2 regions of the Actinoplanes sp. NPDC024001 genome follow, and region 2 is predicted to be linked to the other one. Evidence: riboswitches for the same ligand, from Rfam matches in the RefSeq annotation. Region 2 holds a riboswitch; the other holds the start of a gene.

Region 1 (4,404 bases), on a different contig from region 2:
GTGGGTTGGAGATGCCCAGACCGGAACCGATCGGCGACCCGGCCGGCATCACCGCGGCGCAGCCCACGTCGGCCAGCCGGCGAGCCAGAATCGGGTCGTCCGTGGTGTACGGCAACACCGTGAACCCGTCCACGACCAGCATCTCCGCGGCCCGCAGCAGTTCCACGCCGTCCGGCAGCAGGGTCCGTTCGTCACCGATCACCTCAAGCTTGATCAGGTCGGTCTCGAACGCCTCCCGGGCCATCTGTGCGGTCTTCACCGCGTCGCCGGCCGTGTAGCACCCGGCGGTGTTCGGCAGCACCCGCACACCGAGCCGGTCCAGCATCGGCAGCAGCCCCGGCCCGGCCGCCTCGACCCGCCGCAGCGCCACCGTGACCAGCGTGGTCTCGGACGCCCGGATGGCCTCCTCCAGCGCGGCCAGGCTGTTCGCCCCGCCGGTGCCGAGGATCAGGCCGTTCTCCGGCAGAAACATCGTCATCCTCCCTGCGCGGCGGTGAGAACCTCGACCTTGTCGCCGTCGGCCAGGTCGACCTCGGCCCACGTCGAGCGGGGTACCACGGTCCCGTTGACCGCGACCGCCACGCCGCGCTGGGCGGCGATGAGCTCGGCGACCAGGGTCGCCACCGAGCATGTGTCGGACCGGCTCTCCGTCCGGCCGTTGATCGTCAGGCGCATCCGAACCTCCCGGGGGCGAAGTCGTTGATCAGGCTGTCGGCCGATCCGGTGAGCACCAGGTCGGCGATGAGTCGCGCGGTGATCGGCGCGAGCAGGACGCCGTTGCGGTGATGACCGGCGGCCACCACGGTGCGGCGGGAGTCGTCGAGGTATCCGAGGATCGGCGCGTTGTCCGGGGTCCCCGGCCGGTGTCCCACGGTGACCTCGGTGATCTCGTGCTCGGCGAGGCCGGGCACCAGGTCGAGGGCGGCCCGCAGCAGGTCGTGCACGCCACCGACGGTGATCGCCCGGTCGGTCCGCTCCTCCTGGGTGGCGCCGACCACCACCTCGCCGTCCGCGCGCGGCACCAGGTAGACCGGCCGACCGTCGGCCGATCCGTGGATCACGTGCCGGATCAGTCCGGGCTCGCCGCGCAGCCGCAGCACCTGGCCCTTCACCGGGCGAACCGGCAGGCCGGTGAGTTCGGCGGTGCCGCATCCGGCGGCCACCACGGTGACGTCGGCGTCCACATCGGAGAGCGCGCTGATCCGTTTCGGCACGATGTGCCCGGCCAGCCCGGCCCGCAGCGCGGCGACGACCCTGCGCGGGTCGACCTGCCGCTCGGCCGGCGCGAACACGCCGGCCCGCACCCGCGGCGACAGCGCCGGTTCCCGGTCCCGCAGCTGCGATCCGGTCAACGGCGCGAGTTTCTGGTGCTTCCACTCCCGGGCCGCGTCCGCGACGTCGTCGGCGGTCAGGGCCACTCCGAGCGTTCCGGCGTCGTCGTAGCCGACGTCGCCGAGACTCGCCGCGTACTCCGGCCACAGCTCGTTGGACGCCTCCAGCAGCCTGGTGAGGTGCGGATATTCGAAGGCCGACTCGCCGCCGGGCGCGAGCATCCCGGCCGCCACGTGCCAGGCGCCGCCGTCCCCGTCCGGTTCCGGGTCGTAAACGGTGACGTCGCCGCCGCGCCGCACCAGTTCGGCGGCGACGGCCAGCCCGATGATCCCGCCACCGACGACCGCGACGCGCATCCGGCCGCTCATCGCAGAGCCGCCAGGAATGCCGCAGCCGCTCCCTTCGGGTCCTCCGCGAAGGCGGCCACCGCCGCGACACCGTGCACCGCGAGCAGCGGCACCCGATCCGCGGTGATGCCACCGATCGCCAGGACCGGCGTACCCGGAACCGCCTCGGCGACGGCCGCGATCGCGGCCGGCCCGAGCGGTGGTGGCAGCCCGTCCTTCGTGGATGTGGTGAACGCCGGCCCGACCCCGAGATAGCTCGCCCCGTCGGCGACGGCCGCGCGGGCCGCCTGCGGGTTGCGGCAGGTGGCGCCGACGACGGCGTGTGGTCCCAGGACCCGGCGGGCCGCCGGCACCGGCAGATCGTCGGCGCCCACGTGCACCCCGTCCGCCCCGGCCGCCAGCGCCACCCCGACCCGATCGTTGACCAGCACCATCGTGCCCGCCGGGCGGCATGTCTCGACGGCCTCGACGGCCAGCGCGTACGCCTCGGCATCGGTGCTCTTGACCCGGATCTGCACGGCGACGTCGGCCAAGCCGGCGACCGCACGAACCACGTCGATGGAGTCGGTTATGACGTGGATGCGAGGAAAGAACCTGTGCATGAAGCACTCCTCCCTGCGCCGGCATTACCCGGATCAGGTTCGACGGTCGGGGGCGGCATCAGCCCCCCTCTCAGCCCGTTGCCCGGGCTCCCGTGGGGTTGTCTTGTAACCGGACCATAACCGGTCCGTGAAAAGAAAACTAGCGCACGTCCCAAACCGGCTCGGGCACCTCGACCACCTCGCCGTCGCTCCTGAACAGCACGAAACGATCGAACGACCTGGTGAACCACCGGTCGTGGGTGACCGCAATCACCGTGCCGTCGAACGCCTTCAACCCCTCCTCCAGCGCCTCCGCCGACGCCAGATCCAGGTTGTCGGTCGGCTCGTCGAGCAGCAGCACGGTGGCCCCCGACAGCTCCAGCAGCAGCACCAGGAACCGGGCCTGCTGTCCACCGGAGAGCGTCCCGAACCGCTGATCCCCCTGCGCCGCCAGCTCATAGCGGTTGAGCGCCTTCATGGCACCCGCGCGGTCCATCCCGGACCGGTGCTCGTCACCCCGCCAGAGGATCTCGACCAGCGTCTTCTCCAGCAGCTCCGGCCGGTCGTGGGTCTGCGAGAAGTGCCCCGGCCGCACCCGCGCCCCGAGCCGTGCCCGGCCGTCGTGCGCCACATGGGCCAGCGGGGCGCCGTCGACCGGTTTGTGCTCCAAATCCGGCTCGGTGCCGCCGGCCGCCAGCAGGCGCAGGAAATGCGACTTGCCGGTGCCGTTGGCCCCGAGCACCGCGACCCGGTCGCCATACCAGATCTCCAGGTCGAACGGGAAGGTCAGATCCTCCAGCTCCAGGCCCTCGCAGATCACCGCGCGCTTGCCGGTCCGCCCGCCGCGCAGGTTCATCCGCAGCGACTGCTCCTTCGGTGGCAGCGGCGGCGGCCCGGCCTCCTCGAACTTGCGCAACCGGGTCTGCGCCGCCTGATAGCGCGAGGCCAGGCCGTCGTTGTAGGCGGCCTTGTTCTTCAGGGTGAAGACCAGCTCCTTGAGCTTCTCGTGCTCCTCGTCCCACCGCCGCCGGTTCTCCTCCATCCGGTCGTGCCGGTGCAGCCGGGCCTCGTGCCAGGACGCGAACCCGCCGGGATGCGTCCACGCGCTGCCGCCCTCGACGGCGACCACCCGGTCCGCGGTCTGGGCCAGCAGCTCCCGGTCGTGCGAGACGTAGAGGACCGATTTCGACGACTCGCGCAGCCGCTGCTCCAGCCAGCGTTTGGCGGGCACGTCGAGGAAGTTGTCCGGCTCGTCGAGCAGCAGCACCTCGTCGCTGCCGCGCAGCAGCAGGTCGAGCGCGAAGCGTTTCTGCTCGCCACCGGAGAGCGTCCGCACGATCCGGCTTCTCGTCTCGTCCCACGGCTTGCCCAGAATGGACACCGCGACCGTGTCGAAGAGCACCTCGGCCTCGTAACCACCGGCCTCGCCCCAGTGCGCGAGCGCGTTCGCGTACGCGATCTGGCTCTTCTCGGTCTCGTCCAGAGCCGCGGCCGCGGCGCGCAGTCGCTCGCCTGCCGCGCCCAGCGCGGGCGCGACCAGGGAAAGCGCAAGATCTTCCAAGGTACGGTCGTCGCCGATCATGCCGATGAACTGGCGCATCACCCCGAGCCCGCCGGAGCGGGCGATGGTGCCGGTCTGGGTGGCGATGTCCCCGGCCACCATCCGCATCAGCGTGGTCTTGCCGGCCCCGTTCGGCCCGACGAGCGCCACCTTCGCGCCCTCGCCGACCCGGAACGACACGTCGGCGAAGAGCTCCCGCCCGTCCGGGAGCACGAAGCCGGCACCGGCGACATCCACGTAACCCATGCCGGCATCCTCCCCGCCGCCGCCGCTTCAGTCAGCCGATTTTCGGGTCACCCGCAGCACCCGGAAGCCTTTCTGGCTGGCCACCCGTTCCACCGCCCAGCCGCCCGCGACGAGCCACGCGTGCAGCGAGTCCCCGCCCAGGTTCCGGTTGATGACCAGCCAGGCGGTGCCGGCCGGCGCCAGCCGGGGCAGCCAGCGCTCCATCAGCGCGTGCAGCTCGGCCTTGCCGACGTGGGTGGGCGGGTTGCTCCAGATCGCGGCGAAGGTCACGTCGTCCGGCACGTCGTCGGGCGCGGCGACCCGGATCCGGTCGGCCAGGCCGAGCGTGCCGGCGTTC
Region 2 (4,404 bases):
CAGGTCGACCAGTTCCCGCCAGGTGCGGCGGTCCTGCCCGAAGGTGGGCTCGTCGAGGACGAGCAGCCGCGGCGCGGTGGCCAGCGCGGTGGCCACGCTCAGCCGCCGGGCCTCCCCACCGGAAAGCGTGTACGGGTTCGCCGCCGCCAGTTTCGTCAGCCGCAACCGTTCCAGCAGCTCGTCCACGATCCGCCGCACCTCGTCCGGCGACCGGCCGACCCGGCGCGGCCCGAGGGCGAGCTCGTCGGCGACCCGGCTCGTGACGAACTGGTGTTCCGGGTTCTGGAAGACCGACCCGATCCGCTGGGTCAGCGTCGCGGCCCGCCACCGGTGCGGCGGGCGCCGGTCGCCGAACGCCTCGATCCGGCCCGAGCCGGGAGCCAGCAGGCCACCGAGCAGCAGCGCGAGCGTGGACTTGCCGGCGCCGTTGGGCCCGGTGACGGCCAGCACCTCGCCGCCGCCCACACCGATCGAGACGGGGGCCAGACGGCCGGGCACGGCGACGTGCTCCGCCCGTACCAGATCGGGGTCTGCTCCGGTTGCGGCCTTGACCGGCGGCGTGCTGAAGCCGGGCACCCAGACGCCCTCGTCCGCCAGTTTGTCGCCGTAGGCGGCAAAGATCATCTCGGGCGCGCCATCGGCGCGCACGCCGCCGCCCGGCTCCAGAACGACCACGCGGTCGACCAGCGTGAGCGCCTCGGCCACCCGGTGCTCCACGATGATCAGCGTGGTCTCCGGGCCGGTGGCCCGGGCCACCGCCTCCCGGACCAGCTCGGCGCCGGGCGGGTCCAGGTTGGCGGTCGGCTCATCGAGCAGCAGCAGGCCGGGCCGCAGGGCCAGCACGCCGGCGAGCGCGAGGCGCTGCGCCTCGCCGCCGGAGAGCGCGGCGGTCGAGCGATTGATTCGGTACGGGAAGCCGACCCGGTCCAGGGCGTCGCTGACGCGGGGCCAGATGTCGCCGGCCGGCACACCCCGGTTCTCCAGCCCGAACGCCACGTCGTCGCCGCTGCGGGCCATCACCAGCTGGGTCTGCGGATCCTGGAAGACGATGCCGGCCCGGTCGCGGGCCTTACGCGCCTCTAGACCGTCGATCTCGAGGGTGCCCTCGGACTCGCCGGAGTCCTCCGGCAGCAGCCCGGCCAGCGCGGCGAGCAGGGTGCTCTTGCCGGCCCCGGAGGGACCGAGCAGCAGCACCCGCTCGCCGTGCCGGATGTGCAGGTCCAGCCCGCGGACCGCCCAGGCACGGCGACCGGCGTGCCGCCACCCGAAGCCGCGGAGCTGAACCTCACTCATGACTCAGATCAGTGCCCGTTCCCGGCCCGCTCCGAACCGGTCCAGGACACCGGTCGGGGCCAGCGCCCGGACCAGCAGCCAGCTGCCCAGGCCGGCGAGCACGGTGCCGCTGACCACGGTGAGCAGCGCGTACGGAACGCGGTACGACCAGAGGGCGGTCTCCGAGTTCCAGGCGAAGAAGTCGAAGATCGCCGCGCTCAGGCCGGTCAGCGCGCCGGCGAGCAGCGCGGCCGGCAGCCGGTAGTTGCGGTAGCGCAGTGCGGCGAACGCCAGCTCCGCGCCCAGGCCCTGGACCAGGCCCTGCGGGATGACGGTCGCGCCCCAGCTGTTGCCGAGCAGGGCGGAGATGATGGCCGCGACCAGTTCGGTGTAGAGCGAGGCGCCCGGCTTGCGGATGATCAGGCCGCCGAGCACGGCCGGCATCAGCCAGATCCCGTAGAGCAGGGTCTGCGCCGGCGGGAAGAACGCGAAGGCGCTCTCGGTGACGCTCCAGACGGTGTTCCAGGCCCAGAAGATCACGCCGAACGCGACGGCGATGACCGAGGCGACCACGACGTCTATCGTGCGCCAGCGGTTCGGGTTGGTGTCGTTCATAACGCCTCCCAGCGGGTACCGGGAGGAGACGCACGCCGCAACCGGGCGGCGATGCCCGGGAACGGCTGGAGAAAAGACCGAACTTCCTGCGCTGGCATTACCCAGATCAGGTGCGAGGGTCTGCGGTCGCCCGCACTCTCAGCGCTGTGCGCTCCCCTGTCGGAACGAGGTTTGTTCGCGACCTACCTCGACTTATGCATCGCTGAAGCGACGCACTGGTCTCCGCCGTCGCGAACAAACTTCGGTGCATGTGTTTCGATGACGATGACGCTAACACCGAGGTGAAGGCCAGTAACAGGGAGGGAGCCACATGGAGGTCAAGGCCCGCGGTCTGACGTTCGACGTGTACGAGGGCGGCCCCGAGGACGGCGATCCGGTACTGCTGCTGCACGGCTTCCCACAGGACCACCGGGAGTTCGACCTGCTGGCGCCGCGCCTGCAGGCGGCCGGCCTGCGCACCTACGCGATGGACCAGCGCGGGTGCTCGCCCGGCGCCCGCCCGGCCCAGGTGTCCGCGTACCGGCTGGACGAGGTGGTCGCCGACGCCCTCGCCGTGCTCGACGCTCTCGGTGTCGAACGCGCCCACCTGGTCGGCCACGACTGGGGTGCGCACGTCGCCTGGCTGCTCGCCGCCCGCCACCCGGACCGGGTGCGCACCCTCACCGCGATCTCGGTCCCGCACCCGCGTGCCCTGATGCTCGCGATGCGCGTCCGCCCCTCGCAGCGGGCCCGGTTCGCCTACTTCCAGGTCTTCCGGTCGTCGGTCGCCGAGCGGCTGCTGCTGGCCCGCAACGGCACGATGCTGCGCTGGATGCTGCGCCCGCTGCACCACGCCGAGCAGTACGTCGCGGCGATGCACGAGCCCGGGCGGCTGACCGGTGGACTGAACTGGTACCGCGCGTTCTCCCTGGACCAGGTGGCCGGGACCGGCGTGGTCACCGTGCCCACCACGTACGTCTGGAGCGACCGCGACGGCGTGGTCGGCCTGACCGCCGCGCTGCGCACCGCCGACTGGGTGCAGGGCGACTATCAGCTGGTCGCCATGCGGGGCGTCAGCCACTGGGTGCCCGAACAGGCGCCACGTGAACTGGCGGACGCCGTGCTGGCACGGATCGGCGTTTGACCATGACGCTGTGGGGGAACGCTGGCGCGACATGGCGGTCGAAACGCAATCCCCCCGAAAGAATTCGTCCCAGGAGACCGAGAAGCAGCGCTGGGACCGCAATTTCGCGGACCTGCTGCAGGAGCTGCGGGTCGCTCAGACCGGTGTGCAGATCCTCTTCGCCTTCCTGCTGACCATCCCGTTCAGCAACGGCTTCCCGAACGCCACCGCGTTCCAGAAGGACGTCTACGTGGTGGCGCTGATCAGCGCGGCGTTCGCCACGGCGCTGATCATCTCGCCGGTCGCCTTCCACCGCGCGCTGTTCCGGCAGGGCCGCAAACCTGAGCTGGTCAAGTACGCGCACAAGATGGCGTCCAGCGGGCTGGCCTTCATGCTGATCTCGATGGTCAGCAGCGTCCTGCTGATCACCGACTACGTGCTGGACTGGAAGTGGGCCATCCCGCTGACCGTGATCACGGCCGGCTGGTTCCTCACCTTCTGGGCCGGGCTGCCGTTCTTCCACCGGGAGTGGGGCGAGGACGACGAGGACTCAGCGGCGGCGTCCTCGTAGCCCGAGCTGCCGCAGCTCCAGCTCGGCGAGCGCGTCCACCGCGTCCGAGTCGCCGGCCCGCCAGCTCTGCGCGATGTCCGGGCCCAGCCTGGCCAGCTCGTTCAGCGGGCGGCCGGCCAGGGCCCGCAGTGCCAGCAGGTCGCGGCCGGCCGGCTCGTTGCGGACCGCCGCGGCCACCCCGGCCCGGCGGATCCAGCGCAGCCGCAACGGCAGCCAGAAGAACAGCACCAGGGCGAGCGGCACCGCGACCGCCACGGCCGGCAGGATCAGCGCCAGCTGGCCGACGAACTCCTGCTGCTCCCGGCCGGCGTCGGCGATGGCACGGGCGGCGTCCGCGGCCTTGGTGAACGGCTCGGTGAGATCGTCACCGACCACCGGGACGTCGTCCACCTTGCCGCCGGCGTCGGCCAGGTTGTCGGCGATGCCGGTGCCGGCGCCCTCCAGCTTCTGACCGGGCACGGCCAGCTTCTGCACCAGATCGTTCATCCAGAACGCGATCCGGATCCACAGATAGACCCAGAGGACGACGGCGATGTCGGTGATCAGCTGACGGAGGGCGACGGGAACGCGGTCGGCGTAGAGCTTCACACCGGAAGGTTCCCACTCAGCCCTTGGCGGCGCATTCCGGGCAGGTGCCGAAGATCTCCAACGTGTGCGACACGTTCACGAAGCCGTGCTGCCCGGCCACCTTCTCGGCCCAGGACTCCACCGCCGGGCCGGCCACCTCGACGGTCCGCCCGCACGAGCGGCACACCAGATGGTGATGGTGCCCCTGGCTGCACCGCCGGTAGAGATGCTCCCCGCCGGGCGGGCGCATCACGTCGATCTCGCCGGCGTCGGCGAG

The links. A riboswitch is a leader RNA that binds a small molecule or an ion and turns the genes downstream of it on or off. The one in region 2 is predicted to bind thiamine pyrophosphate.
Region 1: linked by a shared signal. The riboswitch ahead of AB0F81_RS11275 (thiamine phosphate synthase) and the one ahead of AB0F81_RS19435 (ECF transporter S component) in region 2 are both predicted to bind thiamine pyrophosphate.

What each region holds. Positions count from the first base shown of each region.
Region 1 covers NZ_JBEZZB010000022.1:4,238-8,641, forward strand. Annotated here, with positions in the region: gene AB0F81_RS11260 (thiazole synthase) at 1-478, opposite strand, end outside; gene thiS (sulfur carrier protein ThiS) at 475-675, opposite strand; gene thiO (glycine oxidase ThiO) at 666-1,688, opposite strand; gene AB0F81_RS11275 (thiamine phosphate synthase) at 1,697-2,281, opposite strand; TPP riboswitch at 2,275-2,385, opposite strand; gene AB0F81_RS11280 (ATP-binding cassette domain-containing protein) at 2,421-4,067, opposite strand; gene AB0F81_RS11285 (methyltransferase) at 4,095-4,404, opposite strand, start outside.
Region 2 covers NZ_JBEZZB010000045.1:30,578-34,981, reverse strand. Annotated here, with positions in the region: gene AB0F81_RS19440 (ABC transporter ATP-binding protein) at 1-1,293, opposite strand, end outside; gene AB0F81_RS19435 (ECF transporter S component) at 1,297-1,887, opposite strand; TPP riboswitch at 1,953-2,055, opposite strand; gene AB0F81_RS19430 (alpha/beta hydrolase) at 2,198-3,010, shown strand; gene AB0F81_RS19425 (DUF6328 family protein) at 3,042-3,560, shown strand; gene AB0F81_RS19420 (hypothetical protein) at 3,540-4,148, opposite strand; gene AB0F81_RS19415 (transcriptional repressor) at 4,165-4,404, opposite strand, start outside.